3 linked regions of the Methylosinus sp. H3A genome follow. The protein of the gene in region 2 interacts with the protein of the main gene of each other region in a pairwise test. Links are inferred from orthologs where the notes say so. Each region holds a gene or a part of one and is shown on either strand. Other genes may lie near its edges. The genes, in order: IY145_RS14740, grpE and groL.

What was found.
Region 1: the proteins of grpE (region 2) and IY145_RS14740 interact in binary tests that used the Escherichia coli proteins (3 or more experiments, as listed by UniProt). The link is inferred for Methylosinus sp. H3A from one-to-one orthologs.
Region 3: the proteins of grpE (region 2) and groL interact in binary tests that used the Escherichia coli proteins (3 or more experiments, as listed by UniProt). The link is inferred for Methylosinus sp. H3A from one-to-one orthologs.

What each region holds. Positions count from the first base shown.
Region 1 is NZ_JADNQW010000005.1:2,514,729-2,521,018, forward strand. The notes cover bases 1,839-4,637. They hold IY145_RS14740 (Nramp family divalent metal transporter), read right to left. Parts: upstream 4,002-4,637; coding sequence 2,676-4,001; downstream 1,839-2,675. Other genes in these bases: cobO (cob(I)yrinic acid a,c-diamide adenosyltransferase), read left to right, coding at 1,839-2,165; IY145_RS14735 (hypothetical protein), read right to left, coding at 2,224-2,535; IY145_RS14745 (tetratricopeptide repeat protein), read left to right, coding at 4,497-4,637. Also shown: cobalamin biosynthesis protein CobW, read right to left, coding at 1-292; IY145_RS14720 (CbtA family protein), read right to left, coding at 289-1,044; IY145_RS14725 (CbtB-domain containing protein), read right to left, coding at 1,052-1,252; more of cobO, read left to right, coding at 1,536-1,838; more of IY145_RS14745, read left to right, coding at 4,638-5,378; IY145_RS14750 (hypothetical protein), read left to right, coding at 5,612-5,794; serA (phosphoglycerate dehydrogenase), read right to left, coding at 6,027-6,290. UniProt on the Escherichia coli protein: H(+)-stimulated, divalent metal cation uptake system. Involved in manganese and iron uptake. Can also transport cadmium, cobalt, zinc and to a lesser extent nickel and copper. Involved in response to reactive oxygen.
Region 2 is NZ_JADNQW010000005.1:4,214,037-4,220,353, forward strand. Bases 2,145-4,970 are described here. They hold grpE (nucleotide exchange factor GrpE), read left to right. Parts: upstream 2,145-3,166; coding sequence 3,167-3,775; downstream 3,776-4,970. Other genes in these bases: IY145_RS22510 ([protein-PII] uridylyltransferase), read left to right, coding at 2,145-3,111; corA (magnesium/cobalt transporter CorA), read right to left, coding at 3,837-4,844. Outside these bases: gshB (glutathione synthase), read left to right, coding at 1-278; more of IY145_RS22510, read left to right, coding at 271-2,144; IY145_RS22525 (regulator), read right to left, coding at 5,003-5,419; IY145_RS22530 (Do family serine endopeptidase), read left to right, coding at 5,795-6,317. UniProt on the Escherichia coli protein: Participates actively in the response to hyperosmotic and heat shock by preventing the aggregation of stress-denatured proteins, in association with DnaK and GrpE. It is the nucleotide exchange factor for DnaK and may function as a thermosensor.
Region 3 is NZ_JADNQW010000005.1:2,070,714-2,077,109, reverse strand. What follows is about bases 1,916-4,820. They hold groL (chaperonin GroEL), read left to right. Parts: upstream 1,916-2,501; coding sequence 2,502-4,139; downstream 4,140-4,820. Other genes in these bases: IY145_RS12710 (ADYC domain-containing protein), read left to right, coding at 4,787-4,820; IY145_RS12715 (hypothetical protein), read left to right, coding at 4,257-4,721; groES (co-chaperone GroES), read left to right, coding at 2,167-2,454. In the rest of the region: IY145_RS12740 (4Fe4S-binding leucine-rich repeat protein), read left to right, coding at 1-710; IY145_RS12735 (hypothetical protein), read right to left, coding at 825-1,415; IY145_RS12730 (group II truncated hemoglobin), read right to left, coding at 1,399-1,818; more of IY145_RS12710, read left to right, coding at 4,821-5,608; IY145_RS12705 (aa3-type cytochrome c oxidase subunit IV), read left to right, coding at 5,724-5,864; IY145_RS12700 (Re/Si-specific NAD(P)(+) transhydrogenase subunit alpha), read left to right, coding at 5,991-6,396.

The sequences.
Region 1 (6,290 bases), 1.7 Mb from region 2 along the record:
GCTCGGGGCGGTTGGGAAGCGCGAGCAGCGCTTCGATCGCGGGCGCGAAATCATCGGCCACGGTGCAGCAGAGGCACCCATTGGCGAGCTCGACGATATTCTCTTCCGGGCAATTCTCCACGCCGCAGGCGCGTAGAATGTCGCCGTCGACGCCGACGTCGCCGAATTCATTGATGACGAGCGCGAGGCGACGACCGCGCGCCGTCTCCAGTATGTGGCGGATCAGCGTCGTCTTGCCGGCGCCGAGAAAGCCGGTGACGATCGTCGCAGGGATTTTCGTGAGAGCGCTCACGCCGCGGCCTCCCTGCTCGCCCTCTGGCCGAGGAAGCGCCAGACGAAGCCGACCGCCGCGCCGACGAGAATCCAGGTGAGCGCATGGATGGCGAGCGAAGCCGCGGCGAAGCGCGCGGCGAGCTCGGCGGGCGCGGTGCTCTCCGGCGCGGGCGGTTGCGGCGCGCCGATGAGATGCGGCGCGATCAGCAAAGCGACGCCCAGCGCCTTGACGACAGGCCGCTCGACGCGCAGCAGCGCGAAGAGGCCGGCGCCCGTCGAGGCCGCCGTGGCCAGCCACCAGAGCTGGCGCGTGGCGAGATCGCCGGCGGCGCTGCCCGGCAGCTCCGGCGCGAGGCCGAGGCTCGTCGCGAGACCCGTCGAGGCGAAGGCGCAGGCGCCCCAGAGCGCGGCGCGCTTGGGCTCGATCGTCTCGCCGGAAAGGAGCATCAGCGCCAGCAGCACAAAGGCGTAGCCGACGGCGGTGACGCTGGTCGCGACGCTGGTGGCCGCAGTGCGCTCGAGGCCGGGCGCCGGCTCCCAGGCGGGCGCATGCTCATGAGTCGTGTGCTCATGAGTCGTGTGTTCATGCCCGGTGTGCTCATGCGCGGCGTGGTCGTGCGCCGCGGCTCCGCCATGCGCCTGCTCGGCCGCGGTCTCATAGACCTCGGCGGCGAGGATCAGCGGAGTCGTGGTGACATTCTGCAGGGCCGCGACGGCGAGCCCCGCGAGAAGGCCGGCCAGAAGACCGACCGCGAGGAGTCGCTGGATCACCGTTGCGTCAATGGCAGGGGAAGCCGAGCGAATGGCGCGAGTCGTGGGCCGCATTATGGGCGACGCTCGCATAGGAGAAGCCGGCGAGATAGACGAGGCCTGCGCCGAGCGTGAAGACGACGAGCGCGGCGCGCAGCACCTCTATGCGGCTCGAGACGAGGACGGCGTCGGCGGAAAGGGTCTTCACGGAAAAGGTCTTGGCGGTCATCTGATTCTCCTCGCCGCCCCACCGGCGGCATTCGTGGTTTCGCGTGACGGCAGGTCACATGACGGCAGGTCTCCTGGCTCGCGGGTCGCCGCACGCGCCGCCTTCCCGGGCTTTCGCCCAGTGGCTTTACGGGCGCGCGCTCGCCGCTCACAGTTGCGGGGGCAGCCGCGGAATCGGGGACGAGCCCCTTACCGCATTCCCTGTTCGCCTCCTTGCGGAGGACCGTCCCGAACAGTCATATGACGGAGAGCAGGAGCCGTCAAACGGCGAGGAGACGCAAATCGTGTCGGAATTCGCGGAGGAAGACGCGGCCCGCCGCCATCGCGAGAAGATGGAGAAGCGCAAGGCCGTCCAGGACGCCGAGGTCGCCGGCAAGACCATCGCCGAAAAGGGCCTGCTCATGGTCCATACGGGCGCCGGCAAGGGCAAGTCGACGGCCGCCTTCGGCCTCGCGCTGCGGGCGATGGGCCATGGGTTCCGGGTCGGCGTGGTGCAATTCGGCAAGGGCGCCTGGGAGAGCGGCGAGCGCCGCATCCTCGAGAAGCTCGGCGAGGAGGAGGGGCTCGTCTCCTGGCATACGCTCGGCGAGGGATTTACCTGGGAGACGCAGGATCGCGCCCGCGACGAGGCGGCGGCCCGCCGCGCCTGGGAAAAGGCGAAGGCGCTGATGGCGCAGGAGTCGATTCGGCTGCTGGTGCTCGACGAATTGTCGATCGCGCTGCGCTATGAGCATCTGCCGCTGGATGAGGTGGTCGAGACGCTGAAGGCGCGGCGCGCCGATCTGCATGTCGTCGTCACCGGCCGCAACGCCAAGCCGGAACTCGTCGCCATCGCCGATCTCGTCACCGAGATGACGCTGATCAAGCATCACTTCCAGGCCGGTGTGAAGGCGCAGATAGGCGTCGAATTCTAAAAGGCGCAGGGCGCCGGCTGGCCGATGGCCCGGCCGGAACCCCGGCGCCGAGCCGATTTCAGCACACGAATTGACGGCGGCCGTTCCACCAGCGCCAGCAGGCGTTGGAAGCCGGCGCGCGGCGCGGTCCCGCATAATAGGACCGGCCATAATAACCGCCGCCATAACTGCCGCCCCATCCGGCGTGGCGCCAGCCGTGATGGCCCCAGCCGTGATGGACGCTGGCGTGGCGGCCGTGATGGTGATGATGGTGATGATGGTGATGATGATGGTGGTGGTGGTGGTGACGATGGTGGCCGCGGGCGGAGGCCGCGCCGGGCAGCATCAGCGCGCCGACCAGGGCCGCCGCATAAACCATATGTCGAAACATGCCGTTTTCTTCCCTTGTTCGAGGAGGGCCCCCAGCGCCGCCTCGGCCGGGGAAGAACGTCGCGCGAAAGAAGATCGTTCCCGCGCGCGCTTGGTTGACGCGCGCTTGCGGAGCCGCATGGTCAAGGGAAAGTTAAAGGATCAGCCTGTGAGCGCGTCGAGGAGCAGCTTGCCGTTCAGCGCGACGATGGCCACGGCGATGACTGCGGCGACGGCTGTGGTGACGCGCGGCGCCGCGAGCTCGCCCATCAGCCTGCGCGAGGCGGTGAACCAGACCAGCGGCACGACGGCGAAGGGCAGGGTGAAGCTCAGCACCACCTGGCTCAGCACCAGCAGCCGGCCGGTCGCCGCCTCGCCGGCGACCAGAGTGACGGCGACGGCCGGGACGATGGCGATGAGCCGAGTCACCAGACGCCGCAGCGCCGGTTTCATGCGCAGCTCGACGAACCCCTCCATCACGATCTGACCGGCGAGGGTCGCCGTCACCGTGGAGTTGAGCCCGCAGGCGATGAGCGCGATGGCGAAGAGCTTGGCGGCGATCGGCGCGCCGAGCAGCGGCGCGATCAGCGTATAGGCCTGGCCGAGCTCGACGACATCGGTATGGCCGGTCGAGTGGAAGGCGGCGGCCGCCAGCACCAGGATAGAGCCATTGATGACGAGCGCGAAAATGAGCGCCAAGGTGCTGTCGAATATGGCGAAGTCGATCGCCTCGCGGCGCTCCGCCGAGGAGGCGCCGACGTCGCGCGTCTGCACGATATAAGAGTGCAGGAAGAGATTGTGCGGCATCACCGTCGCGCCGAGAATGCCGAGGCCGATATAGAGCATCTCGGGATTTTCGATGAGCGCGCGGCTCGGCACGAGGCCGGCGGCGACCTCGCCGAGATCGGGCCGCGCCAGCAGCAGCTGGCCGCCGAAGGCCAGCGCGATGATCCCCAGCATGGCGACGACGAAGAGCTCGATCTTGCGGAAGCCGAGACGCTCGAAGGCGAGCACGAGGAAAGTGTCGAGCAAGGTGACGACGACGCCGAAAGCGAGCGGCAGGCCGAACAGCAATTGCAGGCCGATCGCCGTGCCGATGACCTCGGCGAGGTCGGTCGCCAGAATCCCCGCCTCGGCCAGCAGCCAGAGCGCCACGGAGGCGGCGCGGGGAAAGCGGCGGCGGCAGGCGCTGGCGAGATCGAGGCCGGTGGCGAGGCCGAGCCGGGCCGTCAGCGATTGCAGCACGATCGCCATGACGCTGGACAGCACGGCGACGAAGAGCAGCGCCGTGCCGAATTTGGAGCCGCCGGCGAGCGCGGTCGCCCAATTGCCGGGGTCCATATAGCCGGTGGCGACGAGATAGCCGGGGCCGAGGAAGATGAAGAGACGACGAAAGCCGACGGTCTCGCGCGGGACGCGCACCGAGCCGCGCATATCGCCGCGAGCCGGGACGAGCGTGGCGGAGAGGTCGGGCGAGGCTGCGTGCATGCGGCGGCTTTCTTCTTCGCGAGATCGCGTCCGCCCTCGTCTCCGGCAGGCGTCTCACGAGGATATAGGCCCCGCTCGCCGCGAGCGCCAGCGGGCCGGCGGACGCCTTTCGCGCCTGCGCTCGGCTTCGCCCCTCCGGCGATGCGATGGACTGGGTCGTTTCTATGTCGCAATGCGTAGCCGGATGCGTCGCAGCGGCGCCGAGCATGCGGCGAAACGCTAAAATTTGTGACCTTGTTGCAACAGTCGTCGAGATAGTTTTCCGCGAGCCGGGCAAAGGGCCAGATGCCCCTTTTCAGCCATAAACGCTGCGCTAATCTCGACCCGTCACAAGGTCATCGAAGACATGGAGACGCCTCCCGCGCCGGCTCGTCGCGGGAGAACGCTCCCCTCGTTTCCGAACGCCTGTCGTCGATTTTCGGCGGTGACGCATGGCGGTGTTGTGCGCGGCGTTTTTTTTGAGACGCCAGCGGCGTTGAGAAAGTCAGATCCTCGATGATCGTGTTTCTCCAGGCGATTGCGTCGACGGTAGGGCCGCGCGGGCGTCGTTCGACGCTGCTTCTCGCGCTCGGCTGTGCGACAGCCGGATCTCTTTGGGCGGGCGCCGCCGCCGCCTTCGACGCGTCGGAGCCGCGCTCCCTCGCGGCCGCCACGCAGCCATTGACCATCTTCAAGGATCCGCAGGCCGCTCTGCGCGCCGGGCTGGAGAGCTATCACGCCGGCAACACCAAGAAGTCGGTGGAGGCGCTGCGCTACGCCGCGGATGGCGGCGAATCGCTCGCCCAATGGAAGCTCGGCCGCATGTATGCGGACGGCGACGGCGTCGCCCGCGACGACGCCAAGGCCTATTCCTATTTCGCCAAGCTCGTCGAGCATTTCGCCGACGACGAGCCGAGCCCGCGCGAGCGGCTGATGGCGGCCGGCGCCTTCGTGGCCGTCGGAGTCTATTATCTCGAGGGGATTGCCGCCGCGAAGATCACGCCGGACGCCGGCCGCGCCTTCGATCTCTTCCGCTACGCCGCGACCTATTTCGGCAACGCCGACGCTCAATATAATCTCGCGCGCATGTATCTCGACGGCAATGGCGTCTCCAAGGACGCGCGCCAGGCCGCCAATTGGCTCGATCTCGCCGCGCGGAAGGGCCATGCGCCGTCGCAGGCGCTGCTCGGCCATCTGATGTTCAACGGCGAAGCCGGCGGTCCGCCTCAGCGGGCGCGCGGCCTCATGTATCTCACGCTGGCGCGCGAGGCCGCCGGCGATCGGCCGACCGATCAATGGATCGTCGAGCTGCATTCCCGCGCATTGGCGCGGGCGGGCGAGGCGGACCGCAAAGCGGCGGTGGCGATGCTCGAATATTATCTGACGCGCCGGGACTGACCCCCTTACTCATCGGCCGAGAATGCGAGGCGATCCTGGAGCCGTCGGGCCCGGGATCGCCTTTTTGCGTCGCGTTTTCGCTGCTCTTCACGGGGCCTGACTAATTTTGTCGCGCGCGCACATGCCGCATTGTGCCCGGAAAAGAGTTGGTGTAGGCTGACGCCGATGCGACGCTTTGTCGCGCATCAAGTGAAAAAAAAGCAAAAAAGCACCAACATTCGGAGGATCGTCACATGTCAACAATCGGACACAGCAGCGCTGAGATCGGCAAGACTGTTCTGTGGATGGTCGCCATCGTCGCTTTCGTCATCATTGCGCTGACGAAGGTTCCGGACTGGATTTCCCCCGCCGGCACCAACGGCACGGGCAACGGCTCCGACCCGGGCGTCGGCCGCACCGTGAAGATGATTCAGTAAGATCGACGATCTCTCGCCTTTCGTCTGCAGCTTCGCCATCCTTCTCGTGAAGTTAGCGGCTTGGCGTTGATCGCCGACTTTTAAAGAAAGTCACACTCGATCCGCCTCCTCCGCCTCGTTGTCGCGACAATGAGGCGGAGTGAGGGGGACGACAGGCGCGAGGGCGCTCCGATTCCCTCGCGCGAGGTTCGAGAGCGCCACCTCGAAAAACAGCGCGCCCCTCCCGTCTTCCTCAAAATTGCAGCGTCGTCGCGAAGCGCACTCCGGCCAGCGCGGCGATCTCTCGCATCGTCTCGCGCGGCGCCGGCTCGTCGATCGCGACGAGAGCCACGGCGGAGCCGCCCGGACGATCGCGTCCCAGCGCGCAGGTCGCGATATTCACGCCCGCAGCGCCGAGCAGCCCCGCGAAACGCCCGATGAAGCCGGGTCTGTCGGCGTTGGACACGAAGATCATTCGCTCGGAGAACTCAGCCTCCACGCGGACGCCATCCGCGGC
Region 2 (6,317 bases):
AAAACGACATTCGCTCCAATATGGTGCGCGGCGGCGCGGCCGCGGCGACGGCGCTGACCGAGCGCGAGCGCGAGATCTGCGCGCGGCTCGGGCCGGCGCTCCGGGCGCGCGGCCTGTTGTTCGTCGGCATAGACGTCATCGACGGCAATCTCACCGAGATCAATGTGACCTCGCCGACCGGCTTGCGAGCGCTCGCCCGGCTCGGCGGCCCGGACCTCGCCGCGCCGATCTTCGACGCGATCGAGGGCAAGCTCGCGAAGCTGCGCGCGAATGGCTGAGGCGCGCGCCGCCGGCGCGCTGCGCGCGTCCCGTGACGTCCCCACGCTCGCGCGGCCCGCGGAGCCGAGCGCGCAGGGCGCGCGCGCGGCGCTCGGCGAAAAAATCGTCGCGGTGAGCGCGGGCTCCAAGCCCGGCGAGCCGCCGCGCGCCGCGGTGGTCGAAATCCTGCGCGCCGCGCTGGCGGAGGGTCACGAGACGGCGCACGCCTATCTCGACGCCGGCGGCAAAGGGCTGGCCTGCGCGCGCTATCTCTCCGATCTCGAGGACGAGATCATCGGCGCGATCTACGATTATGTCGTCCGCTTCGTCTATGTCGCCGATAATCCGACCTTCGGCGAGCGACTGACCGTCGTCGCCGTCGGCGGCTATGGGCGCGGCACGCTCGCGCCGGGCTCCGACATCGATCTCTTGTTCCTGCTTCCCTATAAGCAGACCCCATGGGGCGAGAGCGTCGTCGAGGCGATCCTCTATATGCTCTGGGATCTGCGCCAGAAGGTCGGACATTCGAGCCGCTCGGTCGCCGAATGCCTGCGCCAGGCGCGCGCCGACGTCACCATCCGCACGACCATTCTCGAGGCGCGTTTCATTCTCGGCAATGTAGAGCTCTTTCACGAATTGCTCGAGAGTTTCGATCGCGAGATCATGCGCGTCGACGCGCGCGCCTTCGTCGCCGCCAAGCTCGCCGAGCGCGACCAGCGCGTCTCGCGCGCGGGCTCGTCGCGCTATCTCGTCGAGCCCAATGTGAAAGAGGGCAAGGGCGGCCTGCGCGATCTGCACACTCTGTTCTGGATCGCCAAATATGTCTATCGCGTGCGCGAGCCGGAGGAGCTCGTCGCCGCCGGACTGTTTACACGCAGCGAGCTGACCTTGTTCCAGCGCTGCGAGGAATTTCTGTGGCGCGTGCGCTGCCAGCTGCATTTTTCGACGGGCCGCGCCGAGGAGCGTCTGTCCTTCGATCTGCAGCCCATGCTCGCCGCGAAATTCGGCTATCACGACCGCGCCGGCCTCTCGCGCACCGAACGCTTCATGAAGCATTATTTTCTCGTCGCCAAAGACGTCGGCGATCTCACCGCCATCGTCTGCGCGGCGCTCGAGGCGCGCGAGGCCAAGCCGCCGGCGATGCTCGACCGCGTGCTCGGCCGGCTGCGGCGCCGCGCGCGCAAAATGCCGCCGGACAATTTCATTGTCGAGCACGACCGCGTCAATGTCGCCGCCGAAGATGTCTTCCGCCGCGATCCGGTGAATATCATCCGCCTGTTCTGGACCGCCGATCGCTATGGGCTCGCGATCCATCCGGACGCCGTGCGCGCCGTCACGCGCTCGCTGCGGCTCATCGATTCCGATCTGCGCGCCAACAAAGAAGCGAACCGTCTGTTCCTCGACATTCTGCTGTCGCACAATACGACGGAGACGGTGCTGCGACGCATGAATGAAGTGGGCGTGCTCGGACGCTTCATCCCGGAGTTCGGCCGCATCGTCGCGATGATGCAATTCAACATGTATCATCACTACACTGTCGATGAGCATTTGTTGCGCGCGGTCGGCGCGCTGGCGGCGCTCGAATCGGGCCGCGGGCCGAAACAAGCGGCGCTGGCGAACGACATTCTGCCGACGATCTCCAATCGCAAGGCGCTCTATCTCGGCCTGCTGCTGCACGATATCGCCAAGGGCCGCAAGGAGGATCACTCGCAGGCCGGCGCCGATATCGCGTATTCGCTGTGCCCGCGTCTGGGCCTCGACGCCGCGGAGACCGGCGCCGTCGCCTGGCTGGTGCAGCATCATCTGCTGATGTCGAGCATAGCGCAGAGCCGCGATCTCTCCGACCGCCGCACGATCGAGAATTTCGCCGGAATCGTGCAGACGATGGAGCGGCTCAAAATGCTGCTCGTGCTGACCATGTGCGACATTCACGCCGTCGGCCCCGGCGTGCTCGACGCCTGGAAGGCGCAGCTGCTCAACGTGCTCTATTGGGAGACGGAAGTGGTGCTCGGCGGCGGCCATTCGGCGGCCGATCGCAAGAGCAGAGTCGCCCAAGCGAAGGAGGAGCTGCGCGCCGCGCTCTCCGATTGGAGCGAAGCGGATTTCACGGCCTATGCGCAGCGCCATTATTCCGCCTATTGGCTGAAGGCGGACCTCGCCCGCAAGGTGCGCCATGCGCGCCTGTTGCGCGACCTCAACGATTCGAAGACGCCGCTCGCCACCACTGTCGATCTCGACACCAAGAGCGGCGCGGTGGAGCTCACCGTCATCGCGCAGGATCATCGGCGGCTGTTGTCGATCATCGCCGGCGCCTGCGCGGCGAGCGGCGCCAACATCGTCGACGCCCATATCTTCACCACGGCGGACGGGCTCGCGCTGGACACGATCTTCTTCTCGCGCGCCTTTCCGCTGGACGACGACGAATTGCGCCGGGCGCGCCGCGTCGCCGACTTCATCGAGAAAGCGCTGCGCGGCGAGATCGCCATTTCGGAGGCGGTCGCCGCGCGCAGCGCGCAACGCGCCGCGACGACGGCCTTCGACATCGCGCCCGACATCGTCATCGACAACAGCTTCGCCAATATGGCGACCGTCATCGAGGTCTCCGGCCTCGACCGCGTCGGACTGCTCTTCGATTTGACCAACGCCATCTCCAATCTCAATCTCAACATCGGCTCCGCTCATATCGTGACCTTCGGCGAGCGGGCCGTGGACGCTTTCTATGTGACCGATCTGACCGGCGGGAAAATCGTCTCGCCTTCGCGTCAGGCGGCGATCAAGCGCCAATTGCTGGACGTCTTCGCGCTGCGGGTGCGAAAATCGACCGGCGCGGGCGCGAGCGTCGCCCCGACTTGATTTTGCGCGCTCCCGCACTGATATCGGGGGCGTTTCATCGCCAATGGAAGAGATCATGAGCGACGATAAGAAAAAGGAAACTCCCGAGGAGGCCCGCATCCGTCAGGCGCAGGCCGGCGAGGCCGACGCCTCCGCTCTGGCGCAGCCGGGGGCGGAATCCGACATTGCCGAGCCCGAGCCCTTCACCGAGCTCGGCAATCTCCACGCCGAGGTCGCCAGCTTGAAGGACAAGCTGCTGCGCACGCTCGCCGATATGGAGAATCTGCGGCGACGGACCGACAAGGAGATCGCCGACGCCAAGACCTATGGGGTCGCCAATTTCGCCCGTGAAATGCTGCCCTTGGCGGATAATCTGCGCCGCGCGGTCGACAGCGTGCCGGCGCCGGCGCGCGAAGGCCTCGAGCAGAGCATTCTCACGCTGATCGAGGGCGTGGAGCTCACCGAGCGCGACTTCGTCTCCCGCCTCGCGCGCTTCGGCGTCAAGAAGATCGAGGCGCAGGGCCAGCGCTTCGACCCCAATCAGCACGAGGCGCTGTTCGAGATACCGGACGAGAGCGTGCCCAATGGCACGGTCGCGCAAGTGGTCGAGCCCGGCTATCTGATCGGCGAGCGCGTGCTGCGCCCGGCCAAGGTCGGCATCGCGCGGGGCGGGCCGAAGGCCTGATCCGGCTTTTCGGCCCCGAGCCATAGGCGATCGAGAACGCGCGACGGCATAGCGCCGCGCGTCACAGCCAGCCGTTGCGGCGAAAACGCCAATAGAGCGTGGCGCAGATCGTCGCCGTCGCGCCGAGAACCAGGAAATAGCCGTAGCGCCACTTCAGCTCCGGCATATGCTCGAAATTCATCCCGTAAATGCCGGCGATCGCCGTCGGCACGGCGAGGATGGCGGCCCAAGCCGCGAGCCGCCGCGTGATATAGGTCTGCTGCATCTGGCCGTTCATCAGGCTCGCCTCGAAGGCGAAGGCCAGCACCTCGCGCAATGTGTCGATCTGCTCGCGAACGCGCAGAATATGGTCGGTCACATCGCGAAAATGCGGCCGCATGGCGGCGTCGATCGGCATCACCTGCGTATGCTCGAGGCGTTGGCAGACGTCGACCAGCGGCGCGACGGCGTTGCCGAGCCGCAACAGGTCGCGTCGCAGCGCATAGAGCCGATCGACATGGGTCTTCTCCGGCGCCTGCGCGAGAATATGATCCTCGATCTCCTCGACTTCCGCATTGATCGTCGCGAGCACGGGAAAGTAATTGTCCACGATGAAATCGAGAATGGCGTAGACGATATAGTCCTCGCCCTCCGACAGGCCGTGGGGCGCCGCCTCGCAGCGCTCGCGCACCTGCGCATAGGAGCTCGAGGCGCCGTGGCGGATCGACAGAACATAGCCCTTGCCGACGAACAGATGCGTCTCGCCGAAGACGATGCGGCCACTCTCCATCTGCGCGGTGCGCGCGACGATGAACAGACCATCCCCATATTGCTCGAGCTTGGGATATTGATGCGCCTTGCCGGCGTCCTCTATCGCCAGCGGATGCAGATCGAACTGTCGCCGCACGCGCGCCAGCAGATCGAAAGAGGGCTCGTAGAGCCCGATCCACACGACATGGCCGGGACGCGCGGCGAAGGCGCCGGCCTCCTCGATCGCTATGTCCTGGAGCCGGCGGCCATCCGCATAGACGGCCGCCGCGACGACGCCGGGCTCCGCCCCGGCTGCGGGCGCGGCGATCGATGCATTCATGGTTCGAGGCCTCGTCGGTGACATCGGCGACGATCTAAGCGCCGCCGGCGTCGAAGGCAATCCGCTCGCACCCCCAGCCCTCCCCCGCTCCGCGGGTAGATTCGTGTCGTCATCGAGGCATCGCATCCCGCCGGGGGTGAGCCGACTTCCGCGCTCGATCACAATAGCGCGCGAAAATCCTCGACGGTGAGGACGCCGACGACAGCCTGCTCGTCGTCCAATATTTCGTAGAGCACGCCCTTTCCATAGATGGTGAAGAACACGACCACGTCCTGATCGCCGCCGCCTTCGCGATGCGGGTCGTCCGAAGGCGGGCTGACCTTGTAGCTGCCGACAGGCCTGATCTCCTTGATCTCGTGGTTCGCGTGATAGACGCGATGCTCGCCTTGAATCACGAAGGTCTTGTTCAGCGTCTTGTGACGATGCAGCAGGATTTTTTCATTGGCCGCGAATTTGAAGAGGACATGGAGAATCCCGGCGTCGTCGTCTATGTCCCGCACGCAGAGCCAGAGGTGATCCACTCCCTCGAGGCGCCGCCAGGCGATGTTGCTGTCGTCGAAAGCGAAATTCGGCATTTGTCGTTCCTCCCGGTCCGCGATGAACCCGAAGGAAAATCTGCCGTGAGCCGGGCCTCGCCCGCCATGGACGGGCTCCCTCGCCGCCTCGGGTGATTTGCCCGCGCGCCCGCTCGAGCTCGCGTCACGAGCGGAGCCTTACGAAAGTTTCATGCGGCCGCCACTGTGGCGTAAGCCCGCAAACCCCATCTTCATCGTCGACAGGCGGACGCCCCGCCGCGCCCCCGGCGGCGGCTCCTCGAAAAGCGAGCGCGCCCGAGGCAGATCGATGGAGACGGTTTGATGACCTTGCCCATGGTTTTTCGTCGAGCTCTCGCCACGACCCGAACGGCGCGATGGCGTCGTCCGGAAGGACGCCCGTTCCGCATGTCCCTCATGTCCGGCGCCGCCGCGCTCGCGCTCGGCGCGACGCTCCTCTCGCCGGCGCAGAGCTTCGCCTGGGGCCAGGCCCCCGCGACGCAGACTCAGACGCAGAACCCTAGCCAGAGCGCCCTCCCCGCCTCCGGCCCGCAATCCTTCGCCGATGTCGTCGAGCGGGTGAAGCCCGCCGTCATCGCGATCAAGACCAAGGCGCTGGAGGTCGGCGGCGGACCCGAGGAAGGCTTTCCCGGCGCGCCGCCCGAGCTCTCGCCAGACGATCCGCTCTATCGCTTCTTCCGCCGCTTCGGCGAGGCTCCGGGAGGGCGCCGGCAGAAGCATATGACCCAGGCGCAGGGTTCCGGTTTCGTCATCACCAGCGACGGCTACGCCGTGACCAATAATCATGTCGTCGAAAATGCGACGCAGGTGGAGGTGACCTTCGACGACGGCCGCACGCTGCCCGCCAAGATCATCGGCACGGACAAGCGCACCGATCTCGCTTTGCTGAAGATCAATGACGGCAATAATCTGCCGCATG
Region 3 (6,396 bases), 2.1 Mb from region 2 along the record:
GTCGCCCCATCCGCTGCAGGGAATGCTCCCATGTGGCGCTCAATCTCGAGGGGCTGTGCCGCAAGGGAACAGCCTGCGTGCGCGACCGGCGAGCCAAACGCGTCGATCTCTTCTTCCGCGGACATCCGCATCTCGCGGACGCCTATCTCGATCACGTCTATTTCGAAGTGCGCGCGCGCGCGGCGCGCTATGCTTCGGTCCTGCGGCTCCCGCCTTTGCTCGACGATCCAGAGCCCGAGGTGCGCGCCACAGCGGCCTCGCGCCTGCCGGCGTCGCGCATCGCCCGTCTCGCGCATGATCCAGAGCCGCGGGTTCGTATCGTCATCGCCAATCGGCTCGAGGGCGCGGCGCTGCTCGCAATGTATTCCGACCAGGATTATCTGGTCCGCATCCACGTCGTCCGCCGAATCTCGCCGGATTTGCTTCCGATCGCCGTCCATGACGAGGATCCGGAAGTGCGGCGTTGGGTGGCGCGTCGCATTCCTTTGGATAGGCTGCATCTTCTCGTCAAAGACCCGGAGCCGCTGGTGCGGCTCGTCGTCGCCGAGCGCCTTCCTGAGGATCGTCTCGACGCGATGAGCAAAGACGAGGATTTGCGCATTCGCTTCACCATCGCGGAACGATGCCCACGCGAGATGCTGCGCTCCTTCCTCGATGACGAGGACGAATTGGTGCGCGCCTGCGCGCAAACCCGACTGGAAAGCGACTGACCAGCCATGGTCGGATGGCTTCCGTCCCTGCCGGCCGGCTCTCTATAAAAAAAAGCAATCCAGAGCCGGAGCGCCCCTGGATTGCGTGGTCGAAAACGAGATTTTCGGGCCGCTTCAGACCGGCCGATTCTCGTTGCGATTGCGCACCGGGCCCATCACAGCCAGCCCCTGCTCATAGGTGATCTTCTCGAACGTCTGATCGAAGGCGATGCCGGCATTGGCGACGGCGTCGATCTTGCCGCCGATCGACAGCTTCTTCAGATCGTTCTTCTCGATGTAGAAGAGCTCGAGCAGCTCGTTATAGACCGTCGATTCGTCGATCGGCAGGACATAGAAATTAATGCCGTCGATCTCGACCTGATATTTGCTGAGCAAGTCGATGTTGTTGGCGAAGATGAAATATTTGCCGGTCGGGCTGAGCAGGCCCTTCAGCACTTCGGCGACATTCGCGAGATGCTCGAAGGAGAGAAGCCACTGCGCGAAGAAGTCGAAAGTCGGTTTGCCGGCGTCCGCCACCGCGATCACCTGATCGGAGCACAGTTCCGGCGGACGCGCCTCGTCGGCGAACTGCTGGGCGAATTTCAACGCCAGCTTGCCGCGGAAACCAAAACGCCCCGCCTTTTCGGTCGGGCCCTTATGGACCGGGCTGAGCAGCCGCTTCTGCTGGTCCAAAGTCGAAAACGCCGTATCAGTGATGCTTGTCATGTTGGTTACCCGGATCGTTACGTAGCCAATCCGCCAGTTTGGCGAAGTTCTGCTTCAATGTGTCTCGCACTCTCACATCATCGACCACCTCTTCGAGCGCGCCCGTCATGCAGGTCATCCACGCGTCGCGCTCGGCGGGTCCGATCGCGAAGCCCATGTGACGCATGCGCAGCCGGGGGTGTCCCCGCTGCTCCGAATAGCTCTTGGGTCCGCCCAGCCATTCGGCCAGATAGAGCTTCAGAACCGCCTTGGTGGGGCCGAGATCCACCGCATGCATCGCGCGAATGTCACGCGCCTGCGGCAGAACGTCCATATTGCGATAGAACGCCTCGACGAGGCGATCGACCGCTTCCTGGCCGCCGATGACGTCGAATGCGGTCTTTGTCGTTTGCACGGCGTCCATTGTCATGCCTCGCGAGCTAGCAATTCATATGCCGACGCCTGGGCCTAGCGCGCTGCACGCGATTGCGCAACGACGCCCCGCGGAATGGGCCGCCGGAATCGGCGCAGATGGAAGCGCCGCCCGAATCCTGCCGCGACATGAGAATAATAAGGCAGAGCAAGACACAATTTTATGCATTTACGGCTCGGGCGCCCGAATTCGGCGCTGCTCGCCCTTGACAGGGCGGGGCGCCGCTTCCTATTTCATCGCTAGCCTGTTGGCACTCGTCACCCCTGAGTGCTAATAGGCATTTTACGCAATCTTTCGCCCGTGCGCTCCGGCCGGGCTCTGCAACGCAAGGAAGACGACATGGCGTTCCGTCCCCTCCACGACCGGGTCGTGGTCAAGCGCCTCGAAGGCGAAGACAAGACCAAAGGCGGCATCATCATTCCCGACACCGCGAAAGAGAAGCCCGCCGAGGGCAAGATCATCGCCGTCGGCCCCGGCTCCCGCGACGAGAGCGGCAAGCTCGTCGCCCTCGACGTCAAGGAAGGCGACCGCGTGCTGTTCGGCAAATGGTCCGGCACCGAGGTCAAGATCGACGGGGAAGATCTCCTCATCATGAAAGAAAGCGACATTCTGGGCGTCATCGCCTGATCCGGCCGACCCTCGCCCAATCCTTCTTCCAACGGAGCTGAACGACAATGGCAGCCAAGGACATTCGCTTTTCCTCCGACGCGCGCGACCGTATTCTGCGCGGCGTCGACATCCTCGCCAATGCGGTGAAGGTCACGCTCGGCCCCAAGGGCCGCAACGTCGTCATCGAGAAGAGCTTCGGCGCTCCGCGCATCACCAAGGACGGCGTCACCGTCGCCAAGGAGATCGAGCTCGCCGACAAATTCGAGAATCTCGGCGCCCAGCTCGTTCGTGAGGTGGCCTCCAAGCAGAACGACACCGCCGGCGACGGCACCACGACGGCGACCGTCCTCGCCGCCGCCATCGCCCGTGAAGGCGCCAAGGCCGTCGCGGCCGGCCTCAACCCGCAGGATCTCAAGCGCGGCATCGACCTCGCGGTCGAGGCGGTGGTCGCCGATCTGAAGAAGAACTCCAAGAAGGTCACCTCCAACGACGAGATCGCCCAGGTCGGCACCATCTCGGCCAATGGCGACAGCTACATCGGCCAGGAGATCGCCAAGGCGGTGCAGAAGGTCGGCAATGAGGGCGTGATCACGGTGGAGGAGGCCAAGAGCCTCGACTCCGAGACGGTCATCGTCGAGGGCCTGCAGTTCGACCGCGGCTATCTCTCGCCTTACTTCATCACCAACGCCGAGCGTCTCGTCGCGGAGCTCGAGGATCCCTACATCCTCATCCACGAGAAGAAGCTGTCGACTCTGCAGCCGCTGCTGCCGATCCTCGAGGCCGTTGTGCAGACCGGCAAGCCGCTGCTCATCATCGCCGAGGACGTCGAGGGCGAGGCTCTGGCCACGCTCGTCGTCAACAAGCTGCGCGGCGGCCTGAAGATCGCGGCCGTGAAGGCCCCGGGCTTCGGCGATCGTCGCAAGGCTCAGCTCGAGGACATCGCCATTCTGACGGGCGGTCAGGTCGTCTCCGAGGATCTCGGCATCAAGCTCGAGAGCGTCACGCTGCCCCTGCTCGGCAAGGCCAAGCGCATTCGCATCGACAAAGAGAACACGACGATCATCGACGGCGCCGGCGAGAAGAAGGACATCGAGGCCCGCGTCGCCCAGATCAAGGCGCAGGTCGAGGAGACCACCTCGGACTATGACCGCGAGAAGATGCAGGAGCGTCTCGCCAAGCTCGCGGGCGGCGTCGCGGTGATCCGCGTCGGCGGCGCGACCGAGGTCGAGGTCAAGGAGAAGAAGGACCGCGTCGACGACGCGCTGAACGCCACCCGCGCCGCGGTGCAGGAAGGCATTTCGCCCGGCGGCGGCGTCGCGCTGCTGCGCGCTATCGCCGCTCTCGCCGATGTCAAGGTCGCCAATTCCGACCAGCAGACCGGCGTCGCGATCGTCCGCAAGGCGATCCAGGCTCCGGCCCGTCAGATCGTCGACAACGCCGGCGGAGACGGCGCGGTCGTGGTCGGCAAGCTGCTCGAGTCCACGGACTATAATTACGGCTATGACGCCCAGACCGGCGAATATGGCGATCTGGTGAAGCTCGGCATCATCGACCCGACCAAGGTCGTGCGCACGGCGCTGCAGGACGCGTCCTCGATCGCCGGCCTCATCGTCACCACCGAGGCGACGATCACCGAGCAGCCGAAGAAGGACAGCGGTCCGGCTCTGCCGCCCGGCGGCGGCATGGGCGGCATGGATTTCTGATTTTCCATCCCCGACCAGTCGAAGAAGGCCCCGGAGCAATCCGGGGCCTTTTTTGTCGCGTCCACGAGCATGTGCGTCGCCGCACGGCCAAGCGCGCCGAAACGCCCGAAAAGAGAGATGTTCCCGATCGAAGCGCCTCCGGGCGTCGAGATCGGGCGGCACAGAAAGCGGCGACATATCGCCGCCCTCGCTCACAAGGGTCTCACGAAAATGTTCAAGCGCTCGATTTTCGCACTCGGCCTCGTCGTCGCCGCCAGCGGCTCCGCCTCCGCCGTGATCTCGCCCAATGGCGTTTCTCTGAATGGCTTCTCGACGAACGGCCTGCACCTCAACGCCCTCACCTCGAATGCGTTGACCGAAAATGCGCTCACCGCCAACGGATTGCATGTGAACGCGCTCACGGCCAATGCGCTGACGTCGAACGCCCTGGTGGAGAATTCGCTCGTGCAGAACGCTCTGACCCAGAACGCTCTGGTCGACAATGGCGTGAAATTCAATGGCGTGGCCACCAGCCCGCTCTCCAATGACGGATTGCGCGTCATCGCGATCGAATTGCCGGCTCCCGCGCAGACCGACAAGTAATCTTTACAGGCGCAGGAGGGCCGGTCCGCGCCGGCTTTCCTGCGGCTCTTCGAAAGCGTCGCATCATGCAGAACAGACTCTTCGCCGCGCTATCGGTCGCCTTCGTGGCGGCGACGTCCCCCCTTGCGGCTGCGGAGCTCGAGCTTCTGGACGTGCAGGGAACGCAGTTCGAGGCGCGGCTCTCCGACGGGCGGGTGCTCCATTCGCCCGATCTCGTCGGCGCGACGCTCACTGTCGCCAAAGGCGCCGGAGCGATGAAGATTCGCATCGACGCCGTCGAACGTGATCCCGGCGACCTCCAGCGGGCCGTCCCGCCGTCGGAGGCGGTCATGCTGCACAGCCTCTCCTTCCAGGGACCGGACGGCGAATGGAAGAATCTCTGCGATCCCGGCCCGGACGGGCGCCGCCAGGGCTTTCCCATTCCCGGCCGCGCCAAGGGCGACGGGACCATAGGCGCCGCCGAGCCCGGCGTCTTCGAGCTCACCTGCACAGGCGGGGCTCAGGGAAAGTGCGTGCGCTTCGGCTATCGCCCCTGGGAGAAGCGCGAGGATGGAACCTCCATGCGCGACGTCTACAACGCCTGCGTCCGGCTGGTGCGCGCCGATTATTCCGGCGACGGCAAGGGCACGACGCGCAACGGCCAGCCGATCGACCTTTATGATTTTCTCGGCGTGCAGACGCCCGGCAATGATCCTGGGCATGATTTCGAGGCCGGCTTCTCGCCCGCTGGCGCCGTCTGCGTTCGCCATGTCCGCGTCAAGGAGAATACGAGCCTCGAGGCGCTCGAGGCGCAAACGCCGCGCCTGAAAGGCCGCACCGGAGACATATGCACAGAGGAATTCGCGCGCGCCAATGGCGCCGTCCTTTTCGTCCGCTCTCCGCCCTGAGACGTAGCGGGCGCGACAATTGCGACATTGCAGGATCGCGCCGCCTCGTCTAGCATTATTCAGCTTCGCCCCTCGACGGGCGGAGCCGCAACGCGAGAACACGAAGGGGAGAGGCATGGCCGACCATCATCACGAGACTTCGAGCGATATGGCGGAGCACCTCGCCACCTATCACGGCTTTCTGACGATGTTGAAAGTGGGAACCGCCGCCTCAGTCGTCAGCCTGCTGCTTATGTATTTCTTCCTCGCACGCTGACAGCTCGGCGCGCTGATCGATCGGCGCGCTGATCGACCGGTTTTTCTCTACAGTTTCTGACCGAATGCGAACCGCGCGGCCATCCGGCCGCGGGGAACCGAATCTCCTCCCAACGGAGTTTCGTCAATGCGCATTGCTGTTCAATCCGAGACTGACAAGAATGAGACGCGCGTCGCCGCGACGCCGGAAACTGTCAAGAAGTTCAAAAGCCTCGGCGCGGAAGTCGTGATCCAGTCGGGGGCCGGAGCCATATCCGGCTTTTCCGACGCCGATTACGCCGCCACCGGCGCGGCGATCGCGCCGAGCGCAGCGGCCGCCTCCGACAATGCCGAAGTGGTGCTGCGCGTGCGCCGACCGGCGCCGGGCGAGCTGTCCGGCATAGCGCGCGGCGCCGCCGTCGTCGCCATCGCCGATCCTTTCGGACATGAGAAAGAGCTGGCCGCGCTCGCGCAAACCGGCGCGACGCTCTTCGCCATGGAATTCATGCCGCGCATCACCCGCGCGCAGGTCATGGATGTTCTATCCTCCCAGG